Linked DNA regions of Parafrankia irregularis. The protein of the gene in region 2 interacts with the protein of the main gene of each other region in a pairwise test. Links are inferred from orthologs where the notes say so. Each region holds a gene or a part of one and is shown on either strand. Other genes may lie near its edges.

Region 1 (6,483 bases), on a different replicon or contig from region 2:
TACAGCTCAAGAGGGACAAACGGGGCGCCGAGTCATTTGACGACCCGCAAGAGTGGAGGATTTCGGCTGTCGGAACGACCAAAATCCTCCACTCTTGCTCTGCCGCAACCAAAGTCCGAGGAAGCAGACCCGCCAGGCTCAGAAGCTGGCGACGGCCTCCTTCTCGTCGTCGTGGATCTCGAACACGGTCATCAGCTTGGTGATGACCAGAAGATCACCGGCCTTCTGGGTCAGGTTGAGCAGTTTGAGACTCCCGCCATGTTTCTGGGCCGTGGTGTACGAGCTGACGAGCCCGCCGATACCGGAGCTGTCGATGCCGGTCACGCTGGCACAGTTGAGCAGGAGGTTGCGGGTGCCGTTCTCCATCTCGTCGTTGACGGCCTCACGAAGCACAATGTCCCCCTCCCCGATAGTGATCGCGCCGGACAGGTCGAGGATCGTGACGCCGTTCTGCTGGCGACGGTTGATCTTCATGGGTATCAGGGCTGCCCTTCCGGTAGATGTTTCACCAGGACCACGTCGCATCCCGGTGGATCGGTGCGGCGAATGACGTCCAGGGCATCGACGCCGTGGGCGATGAGGATCATCCCCCGGCCCGAAGGCGTGAGGTTCACCTCGCGATCACTCGCCACGCAAGGGGTGAAACCCGAGCCCCGGTCGCTGACAGTCACGGTGATCCGGCGTTCGGCGCGGTCGAGGAGCAGACGAACCGGCAGGTCCGGATCGAGACGATTCCCGTGGATCACCGCGTTGACCACGGCCTCGCGCACCGCCAGCGCCAGCCACTCGCAGTCGTCGGCAGCCAGGCCGGACTCCACCGCCAGCCGGCACACCCATCGCTCGGCAACGTCAGCACTGGTTACGACGGACGGCAGCCGCAGCACATCGCTCTCCCCGCCCAGCACCGCACCCGCCGCCGGCCATCCCACGGGCGCGAGACTAGTAACCGATGCGCCACCGCGCATGACGACCGGCATCCAACGTGATCACTCGAAGTCCGGGACCGCCCTGTCCCTTCATGCCGCTCGATATCCTTCCATATTGACCGCGGTCGAAATCGAGATGACCGAGGCTCGATTTAATTGTGAGACTTTCCGGATGCTCACGTCCCACTTTTCTTCCCGATGGGACGCACTACCGCCTGTTCGCACCGAAGTAGACATGCAGCAAGCTCCGCCATGCTTGCAAGAATTCAGGCACCAACGGGTAGTTGGTGTTGACGATAAAATTTCGGCGGTAATAGCTTCCATGCCGGACGCGGGGATGGTGAAACGGAGCATCCCCGGCCGTTGGCATGGTTGTTCGGCCCACTAGCCCTTGCGCTCCGGACGCGGCTGGCGGCCATCAAACAGCCTTCGCCCATCAGACGGCAGGCGCGAGAAGGAGACAGTGAGCATGCGCATGAGGTCACGAAAGGCCGCCATCGTCGTGGCGGCCCTCGGATTAGCCGTAGCGGGAACCGGACTGGCGGCCACCGGTGCCGGCGCCACGTCGGTCTCCGCTGCCCCCGCCGGCACCTGCGGGGCCGAGCAGTGGGTGGCCAGCTGGGCCGCCAGCCCCACCGACGCCTCGTCGTTCGTCGACCCGTCCCTCGGGATCATTCCCGAGCGACTGACCAGGCAGACGCTGCGGACGGTGATCACACCGCACCTGAGCGGGTCATCGGCCCGGATCCACCTGAGCAACCGGTTCGGCACCAGTCCGCTGACCTTCGCGCACGTGACAGCCGCGCGGCAGCAGAGCGGCGCCGCGATCGGGACTCCGGTGGAGGTCACGTTCGGTGGCGCGGCCTCGGTGACCGTGCCCGCGGGCCAGGAGATCGTCAGCGACCCGGTCGCGTTGGCGGTCGAGACGTTCACACCGCTGACGATCAGCATGTACCTGCCCGCCACCACCAGCCCGCCGACCCGGCACTGGAACGCGAACGCGACCTCCTATTACACAAGGGCGGGTGCTGGCGACCTCACGATCCAGACCAGCGACTCGCGTTTCACCGAGAAGACGCTCAGCTGGTTCTACGTCAGTGGGCTCGACGTGCAGGCCAGCGCCCGGTCGGTCGTGGCGTTCGGTGACTCCATCACGGACGGCTTCGTCGGCGGAAGCCCGGTGAGCATTCCGGCGGACAAGAGCGTGGCCGACAAGAACGGCCGTTACCCCGACTATCTGCAGCGCCGGGTGAACGCGGCCGGCCTGCCCGTCTCGGTCGTCAACGCCGGAATCGGCTCCAACCAGCTCCTCGGCACCCTGATCTCCTTCGCCGGGCCCAGCGGACTGTCACGTTTCCAGGCCGACGCACTGGACATCCCCGGTGTCGCCGGAGTCCTGGTGCTGGAGGGCATCAACGACCTCGGGCTCGGCAACGGCGTCACCCCCCAGCAGATCACGGACGCCTACACCGAGCTGATCACAAAGGCGCACGCCGCCGGCCTCAAGATCTGGCTGGGCACGATCACGCCCGCGGCCAACGCGATCGTCGACGGCACGTTCCTCGCGCCGAACAGCGAGAACTACCGGCAGCAGATCAACACCTGGGTCCGGACCCAGACCCTGGCGGACGGCGTGGTCGACTTCGACGCCGCCGTGCGCGACCCGGCGAAGCCGTCCCAGCTGCTGCCCGCCTACGCCTCGCCGGACAACCTGCACCCCAGCCTCGCCGGCTACCAGGAGATGGCGGAAGCCGTCTCGCTCGACCTGCTCGCCGCGACCAGCTGCTGACCTGGTCTGACCTGACAGCCTGGCCTGCCTCGGATCCACCGAGGCAGGCCAGGATTACGGCAGGCGCCAGTCGACGGGCTGTGCGCCCTGCCGGAGCAGCAGGTCGTTGGCCCGGCTGAACGGCCGGGACCCGAAGAAGCCACGGTCAGCCGAGCGGGGCGACGGGTGCGTGGACTCGATCACCGCCGCACCGTCCAGGAACGGCCGCAGGCTACGTGCGTCCTGACCCCACAGGATCGCGACGAGCGGCTTGCCCCGCCCGGCCAGCGCCCGGATCGCCTGCTCGGTGACCTGCTCCCAGCCCTTGCCCCGGTGCGAGCCGGGCTGGCGCGGCGCGGTCGTCAGCGCCCTGTTCAGCAGCAGGACGCCCTGACTCGTCCAGGGGGTCAGGTCGCCGTTGGCGGGCCTGGGCAGATCGAGATCCGCGCTCAGCTCCTGGAAGATGTTCTGCAGGCTGCCGGGAAGCCTGCGCACCTCGGGGGACACCGCGAAGCTGTAGCCGATGGCCATCCCCGGCGTCGGGTAGGGATCCTGCCCGACGATCAGCACCCGCACCTCGTCGAACGGCTGCTGGAAGGCCCGCAGCACATGTGGTCCGGCCGGCAGGTAGGTGCGGCCCGCGGCGATCTCGGCGCGTAGGAAGTCACCCATGGCCGCGATCTGGTCGGCGACCGGTTCGAGAGCCTGGGCCCAGCCTGGTTCGACAAGTTCCTGCAGTGGTTGCGCCGACATGGCTGATCAGCCTACGTCGCACCGCCTCCCGTCACGGGACCGGGCCGGGCGGGGCCGGGCGGGGCCGGGCCGGCATCCGCGAGTAGGGAAATCCCTACTCCCATGACGGCGGCAGGCGGGATGGCGTGGTGGTGAGCGTTTTCCCTACGGTGAGCACATGGTCAGGAAGCTGCTCTCGCCGTGGCGAACGGTGCGTACGTGGTACGGCGTCGTGCACGGCGTGCTCGACCTGTTCATCGGCACGGTCTCGTTCGTCCTTGTGATCACGCTTCTGGCGGTCTCCGCCTCGCTGCTGATCATTTTTCCGGTGGCACTGCCGTTCATCTGGTCGCTGTTCGTCAGCGCCAGCGTCATCGGAGCACTGGAGCGGTCGCGGGCCGCCGCCCTGCTCGACATCCATCTACCGTCACCGCACGCGCCGTTCACCAGCCGCAACTGGTTGAGTCGCCTCGGTCAGCGATCCAGGTCCGCCAGCCGCTGGCGCGAGATCGCCTACTGCCTGTTGCTGATGCCCATCGGAGTGATCAGGCTCGCGGTGCTGACCACGGTGTGGAGCGGATCCTTCGCGCTGCTGATCCTGCCGCTCTACCTCGGTGCGTTGCCGGGTGACAGCGCCGAGTTCGGCCTGTTCGAGCTGTCTGGTGTCAGTGGTGCGCTCGCCGGCAGCGTCACCGGGGCCATCGGGCTGCTCGTCGCCGCACCCTGGGCAACCGTCGCGCTCACGACGGCCAGTGGTCTGATCGTTCGCGCGCTCCTCGGTCCCTCTCCCGAGACCGAGCTGCGCGAGCAGGTCACCCGGCTCGAGGCCAGCCGCACCTCGGCCGAGGCCGGGCGGTCCGCCGCGGTTGACAGCGCCGAGGCCGAACGGCGACGCATCGAGCGTGACCTGCACGACGGGGCGCAGCAACGACTCGTCGCGCTGGCGATGGACCTCGGCATGGTCCGGGAGAAGTTCGACCGGGACCCCGAACGCGCCCGCCAGCTCGTCACCAACGCACACCAGGAAGCCAAGGCCGCGCTGGCCGAGCTGCGTGATCTCGTCCGGGGCTTCCACCCGGCGATCCTTGAGGACCGCGGCCTCGACGCGGCACTGTCCGCGGTGGTGGCCCGCTGCCCGATCCCCGTTCAACTCGACATCACGGTCGACCCCCGACCACCGTCCACCGTCGAGAGCGCGGCGTACTTCATCGTCGCCGAAGCACTCACCAACGTCACGAAACACTCGCAGGCCTCGGCGGCGAAGGTTTCCATAGCCCGGCGCGGCGACCTGCTCGTGATCGACATCAGCGACAACGGCCGCGGTGGCGCCACCCTGGCCGGGGGAACCGGCCTGCAGGGCCTCGACGAACGGGTGCGCGGGCTCGGCGGATGGATGCAGGTGCTGAGCCCGCCAGGCGGGCCGACCTCGGTTCTGGTCGAGCTGCCATGCGGATCGTGATCGCGGAGGACTCGGTGCTGCTGCGCGCCGGTCTCGTCCGCCTGCTGGCAGACGCCGGCGAGGACGTGATCGCCGCGGTGGGAGACGCCGCGCAGCTGATCGAGGCGGTCGAGCGGCACGCCCCCGATCTGGCCATCGTCGATGTGCGCATGCCGCCGACGTTCGCCGACGAAGGCGTTCGTGCCGCGATCGAGGTCCGTCGCCGCTGGCCCGGCGTGGGCATCCTCCTGCTGTCGCAGTACGTCGAGGAGCGCTACGCCACCGACCTGCTCACGGGCGACAACGGGAAGCTCGGCTATCTCCTGAAGGATCGGGTGGCCGACGTGGGCGACTTCGTCGAAGCGGTGCGGCGGGTCGGTGACGGCGACACGGTCCTCGACCCCGAGGTCGTCGCGCAGCTGCTGGCGCGCAGCCGCCGCCGCGATCCGCTCGACCGGCTCACCGCCCGCGAGCGCGAGGTGCTGCAGCTCATGGCCGAGGGCCGCACCAACAGCGCCATCGCTCATCACCTCGTCGTCAGCGACGGTGCGGTCGAGAAGCACGTTCGCGGCATCTTCGCGAAGCTCGACCTCGCACCCACCGACCACGACCATCGCCGTGTGCTCGCCGTACTCCAGTGGCTGGGGGCCCCGTGATCACAGAAACACGACCAGTGCCGGCGCCGCGACCTCCGCATCGCTCCGGTGCACGCGCGGCGTGGATCGCGTTCGGCAGCGTCGTCGCCGTCACGACGCTCGTCTACGGCGCCGTCTCGTTCATGCAGCTGTGGGCCTTCGACCGCTCGAACACGCGTGGCGTGTTCACTCAGGATGTCCGCTCGCTCGACGTGCACAACGGCGCGGGAAGCACGCGCATCGTGGCAACCGACGCCGATGAGATCGTGGTCGAGGCGAAGGTCACCTACGGCCTGCGGAAACCGAGGAACGAGTCGTGGGTCGACGGTGAGAAGCTCGTGGTCCAGGCCTCGTGTCACCCTTTCCTCAGCCAGTGGTGCGGCGTCGACTACACGATCCGGGTGCCCGCCGACGTCGCGGTCCACGTCCGCGGCTCTGGTGGTGGGGTACGTGTCGAGGGGATCGACTCCGCGATCGACGTGTCGTCGTCCGGCGGTGGGGTGCGGGTCGACGATGTGGGTGGGCCGTTGCGCCTACGCTCCAGTGGCGGCGGGATCACCGGCCAGCGCCTGCGGTCCGAGATGGTCGACGTGTCGTCGAGCGGCGGCGGTGTGCGCCTCACCTTCGCCTCGGCCCCGAGCGACGCGGTGGTGCGGTCGTCGGGCGGAGGGGTCACCGTGGTGGTGCCCGACACCGGCGAGCCGTACAACATCCGCGCCTCGTCGAGCGGTGGATCGGTGCGCACCAGCGAGGTTCGCCATGATCCGTCCAGCCCGAGCCGGATCGACGTCGGTTCGAGCGGTGGTGGCGTGACCGTGCGCTACCCGGACGACGCGCGCGACTGACGACCTGCCGGGAGGCGAAACGAGGCTGCCGTCGGAGATCCGTCCCGTTCTCACCCGATACTGGCATCAGGCGCCGGGCTGCCTGCGCGAGGCTGACGGGAGAACGGTGAGATCGTGACGACGAACCTGCCGGGCACGC
Region 2 (4,282 bases):
GCACGATCACCAGATCGGGGCGGCCAAGCGGGGCGCCGAGCCGGGCCACCACCGACACCTGCAGGACGACGGCGACGGCCAGCAGCGCAACCGCGGCCGCGAAGGCACGCGGATGCAGCCGTTCCTCGGAGAACCCGCCATCCCACACCGCCGCGTCACCCCGCGCCCTGGGCCGCCGGGGCTCCCCCACCGGCCGGGGCCTGCCCGGCCGGCGTCTCACCGCTCTGCGCCTGGCCGGCGGGCGCCTGCCCACTCGGCGCCTGGCTGTCGGTGGAGCCGGCCGCGCCGGAGTCCGGCACCGCGCGGGGCGGGAGCACCCGGTCACCCGGGTCGGTGGCGGGGCCACCGACGATCACGCCGACCAGGTCGAGCGTGCCGATTGAGACGAAGGGGCGGACCTCGGCGGTACGAGAGAGGCCACCGACATCCACCACCTCGGTCACTTCGCCGATCGGCACTCCCGCCACGTAATCGAGACTACCAAACGTAACCAATCGGTCACCCTTTTGCACCTGGTAGGAGGCGTCATAGAGGGTGAAGGTCAGAGTGGACGGACCCTGGCCACCGGCGACCGCGCCGAGCAGCTTGGTCTGCTCCAGACGCGCGCCGATGCGGCTGCTCGGATCGCAGATCAGCTTGACGACCGCGGTGCTGTCGGTGACCGACGTGACCGTCCCGACCAGGCCGGCCGCGTTCACGACCACCTTGTCCACGGCGAGGCCGTCGCGGCGGCCGGCATTGATCGTCACCGTCCAGTCCATCCCGGTGACGTCACCGACCGCGATGACCCGGGCCGGCACGATCGTGTACTGCCCCTTGTCGGCGAGCAGGCGCAGGTCCGAGAGCTCACCGGCCAACCGGTCGATCTCGGCGTCGTCGGAGATCTGCCGACGCAGCTGCGCGTTCTCCTCGGTGAGCCGGTCGGCGCGATCGTGGTAGCGGTTCGGGTGGGTCAGCGACGACACGGTTCGGCCGACCGGCCGGGTCACCGTGGTCACCGCGTTCTCGACCCCGCCCACGATCGAATGCAGCACCCCCCGGGCACCGGGCGCCGAGTCGCTGGTCCGGTAGTCGAGCGTGATCAGCGTGAACGCGAGGACGAGCAGGACGGCGATGACGAGACGGGAGCGCCTGGTGTCACGTCCCACGTCGGTCCTCCATCGCCGCCTGCCACCGCCACACTCCTGCCACCGAACTCCCATGCCGCCGCACGCCGCCGAGGGCGCGGCCCGGTCCCCACCGGCCGCGCCGCGCGGGCCGTCAGCGCTTCGGCTCGGAGATGAGAACCTGCTGCAGCGCCTCGAACTCCTCGACGAACTTGCCCGACCCCATCGCCACCGAATGCAGCGGGTTCTCCGCGATGTGGATCGGCATTCCGGTCTCGTGCCGCAGCCGCTCGTCCAGCCCGCGCAGCAGCGCACCGCCGCCGGTCAGGACGATGCCGCGGTCCATGATGTCGCCGGACAGCTCCGGCGGGCACCGGTCGAGGGTCACCTTGACCGCGTCGATGACCGCGTTCACGGGCTCCTCGGTGGCCTTGCGGATCTCCTCGGCGGTCACCACGATGGTCTTGGGCAGGCCCGTCACCAGGTCACGACCGCGGATCTCGGCGCTCGGCTCCTCCGGAACCTTGTATGCCGAGCCGATCGCCATCTTGATCTCCTCGGCGGTCCGCTCGCCGAGCATCAGCGAGTACTCCTTCTTCACGTAGGAGATGATCGCCGTGTCGAGCTCGTCGCCGGCGGTGCGGATCGACTGGCTGGTGACGATGCCGCCCAGCGAGATGACCGCGACCTCGGTCGTGCCGCCACCGATGTCCACGACCATGTTGCCGGTCGGCTCGTGCACCGGGAGGCCGGCGCCGATCGCCGCCGCCATCGGCTCCTCGATGATGTAGACCTTCCGGGCTCCGGCCTGGTAGCCGGCGTCCTTCACCGCGCGCTGCTCCACACCGGTGATGCCGGACGGGACGCACACCACCAGCCGGGGCTTGGCGAAATGACGCCGCCGGTGCACCTTCTGGATGAAGTACCGCAGCATCCGCTCGGTGGTCTCGAAGTCGGCGATGACGCCGTCCTTCAGTGGGCGGACCGCCACCACGTTGCCCGGAGTACGGCCGATCATTCTTTTCGCGTCGGTTCCGACGGCGAGGATTCCCGAGGTCGTGGTGTTGATCGCGACGACACTGGGCTCGTTGAGCACGATGCCCCGGCCACGGACGTAGACGAGCGTGTTGGCGGTACCGAGGTCGACGGCCATGTCACGACCGAGGAACGACAGCGAACTGGACATCGTCGGGTGCCGGCCTTCCCGAGGGGCGCGAGGTGGGACGGATCCGGACGGCGCACGCGGACGACACCGACCGGCCTTCTCCGACCAACGCGCGAAACGCGTACAGAGTTCGTCGAACGGGCGGGACGGCCCGGATGCGCCTCGTGTGGACCCGTTCACCGTGACCGCCGGTACGGCGATTACGGCGAGCCACCGGGCACGCTCCGGGTAGGTGAAAGCGTAGACCGCCCCCGACGACGTCGCCGAGCCGACCGGGAAGCGTGTCACCCCACACGCACCGGGGCACGCGCGGCACGCCGCCCGGCTCCACATCATCCATGGACGGGTGGCAGGTCAGCGGCGGACCGCCGCCGATCGGGCACCCGGCAGGGACGAGACTTCCCCCGATCGGGGACGGAACACCCGAGGACACCGGGCCGACCACGGCGGCCGGCGGCCGGGTGAGCACCTCGACGAGGCCACGCCCGTCCGGCGGCTCACCCGCGCCGGTGGAACCCCGCCACCCACCAGGGGTGAGGACGAGGCACCCGGTGCCGGCAGGTCAGCTCAGGCCGGGGAAGAACAGGTCGATCTCGCGCTTGGCCGACTCCGGCGAATCCGAGCCGTGCACGAGGTTCTGGCCGATCTCCAGCGCGAAGTCACCGCGCAGCGAACCGGGGACCGCCTTCACCGGGTCGGTGGCGCCGATGAGGCCACGCGCCGCCTCCGTCGCCCGCGGGCCCTCCGCCACCAGGGCGACCAGCGGGCCAGAGGTGATGAAGTCGACCAGCTCGCCGAAGAAGGGCTTGCTGGCGTGCTCGCCGTAGTGGGTCTCGGCGACCGAGCGCTCCAGCGTGCGCAGCTCCAGGGCGACGATCTTCAGCCCCTTGCGCTCGAGACGACCGATGACCTCACCGATGAGGCCACGGCTGACGCCGTCGGGCTTGACCAGGATGAGGGTGCGCTCGGAGGACACGGGACTCCTTCAGACTCGTTTCGTCATCTTTGACGCGGGATGGCCGGACGGTCCGCGGCTACTGGCGCGACCGGTTGGCCCCTGGCAAACCTACAGGGTCCACGATCCGGACCGGCGCGCGCACTCCCCCGAGACCACCCGTCGGAGTGGCGCGACGGCGCGACGGCGCGGCGGTGCCACGGGCAGCGGCCGGTCAGCGGCCGATGGTCAGCGGCAGTCAGCGGCCGAGGAGACGGCGGGCCTCCCCCACCGTCACCAGTGAGCCGGTGACCAGCACTCCGGTGCCACCCAGCTCGCCTTCCTCCTCGGCCAGGCGCACCGCGGCGTCCAGCGCGTCGTCCAGACGCAGCGCCACCTCGACCCGGTCGGCGCCGAAGACATCCACCGCGACCGCCGCCAGATCGTCCGCCGGCATCGCCCGCGGCGAGGTGCTCTGCGTGATCACGACGTTGCTGAAGACCGGCTCCAACGCGGCGAGGATGCCATCCGCGTCCTTGTCGCCCAGGACGGCGACCACACCGACGAGGGACTCGAAGCCGAAGGCCTCGTCCACCGCGGCCGCGAGGGCCACGGCGCCGGCGACGTTGTGCGCGCCGTCCAGAACGATCGTCGGCGAACGCCGGACCACCTCAAGCCGGCCCGGCGAACTCGCCTGGGCGAACCCGGCGAGCACGGCGTCCGCGTCCAGCTGGTTCTGCCCACCGCCGAGGAAGGCCTCGACTGCCGCCAGCGCCACCGCCGCGTTGTGCGCCTGATGCACGCCGTGCAGCGGCAGGAAGACCTCCTCGTAGGTCCCACCGAGGCCCCGCAGGGTCAGCATCTGCCCGCCGACGGCGGCCCGCCGGCCGACGACACCGAACTCCAGGCCCTCCCGGGCGACCGTCGCGCCCAGCTCGGCGGCCCGGCGCAGCAGCACCTCCGCGGCGGGCAGCTGCTGCTGGGCCAGCACGAGCAGCGAGTCCGGCCGGATGATGCCGGCCTTCTCCGCCGCGACGGACTCGACCGTCGATCCGAGCTCCGGATGGTCCAGCGAGA

Evidence for each region. Proteins that work in one complex are often made in the same cells at the same time.
Region 1: the proteins of ndk (region 2) and AWX74_RS23270 interact in binary tests that used the Escherichia coli proteins (3 or more experiments, as listed by UniProt). The link is inferred for Parafrankia irregularis from one-to-one orthologs.

Annotation. Positions count from the first base shown.
Region 1 is NZ_FAOZ01000017.1:94,950-101,432, forward strand. What follows is about bases 1,609-4,351. They hold AWX74_RS23270 (uracil-DNA glycosylase), read right to left. Parts: upstream 3,448-4,351; coding sequence 2,770-3,447; downstream 1,609-2,769. Other genes in these bases: AWX74_RS23265 (GDSL-type esterase/lipase family protein), read left to right, coding at 1,609-2,715; AWX74_RS23275 (sensor histidine kinase), read left to right, coding at 3,605-4,351. Also shown: AWX74_RS23255 (STAS domain-containing protein), read right to left, coding at 139-474; AWX74_RS23260 (ATP-binding protein), read right to left, coding at 480-905; more of AWX74_RS23265, read left to right, coding at 1,402-1,608; more of AWX74_RS23275, read left to right, coding at 4,352-4,885; AWX74_RS23280 (response regulator), read left to right, coding at 4,873-5,520; AWX74_RS23285 (DUF4097 family beta strand repeat-containing protein), read left to right, coding at 5,538-6,344; AWX74_RS23290 (toll/interleukin-1 receptor domain-containing protein), read left to right, coding at 6,459-6,483. UniProt on the Escherichia coli protein: Excises uracil residues from the DNA which can arise as a result of misincorporation of dUMP residues by DNA polymerase or due to deamination of cytosine.
Region 2 is NZ_FAOZ01000001.1:503,434-507,715, forward strand. The notes cover bases 1,541-4,282. They hold ndk (nucleoside-diphosphate kinase), read right to left. Parts: upstream 3,248-4,282; coding sequence 2,834-3,247; downstream 1,541-2,833. Other genes in these bases: AWX74_RS02060 (rod shape-determining protein), read right to left, coding at 1,541-2,292; AWX74_RS02070 (bifunctional folylpolyglutamate synthase/dihydrofolate synthase), read right to left, coding at 3,465-4,282. Outside these bases: rod shape-determining protein MreD, read right to left, coding at 1-148; rod shape-determining protein MreC, read right to left, coding at 156-1,148; more of AWX74_RS02060, read right to left, coding at 1,261-1,540. UniProt on the Escherichia coli protein: Major role in the synthesis of nucleoside triphosphates other than ATP. The ATP gamma phosphate is transferred to the NDP beta phosphate via a ping-pong mechanism, using a phosphorylated active-site intermediate.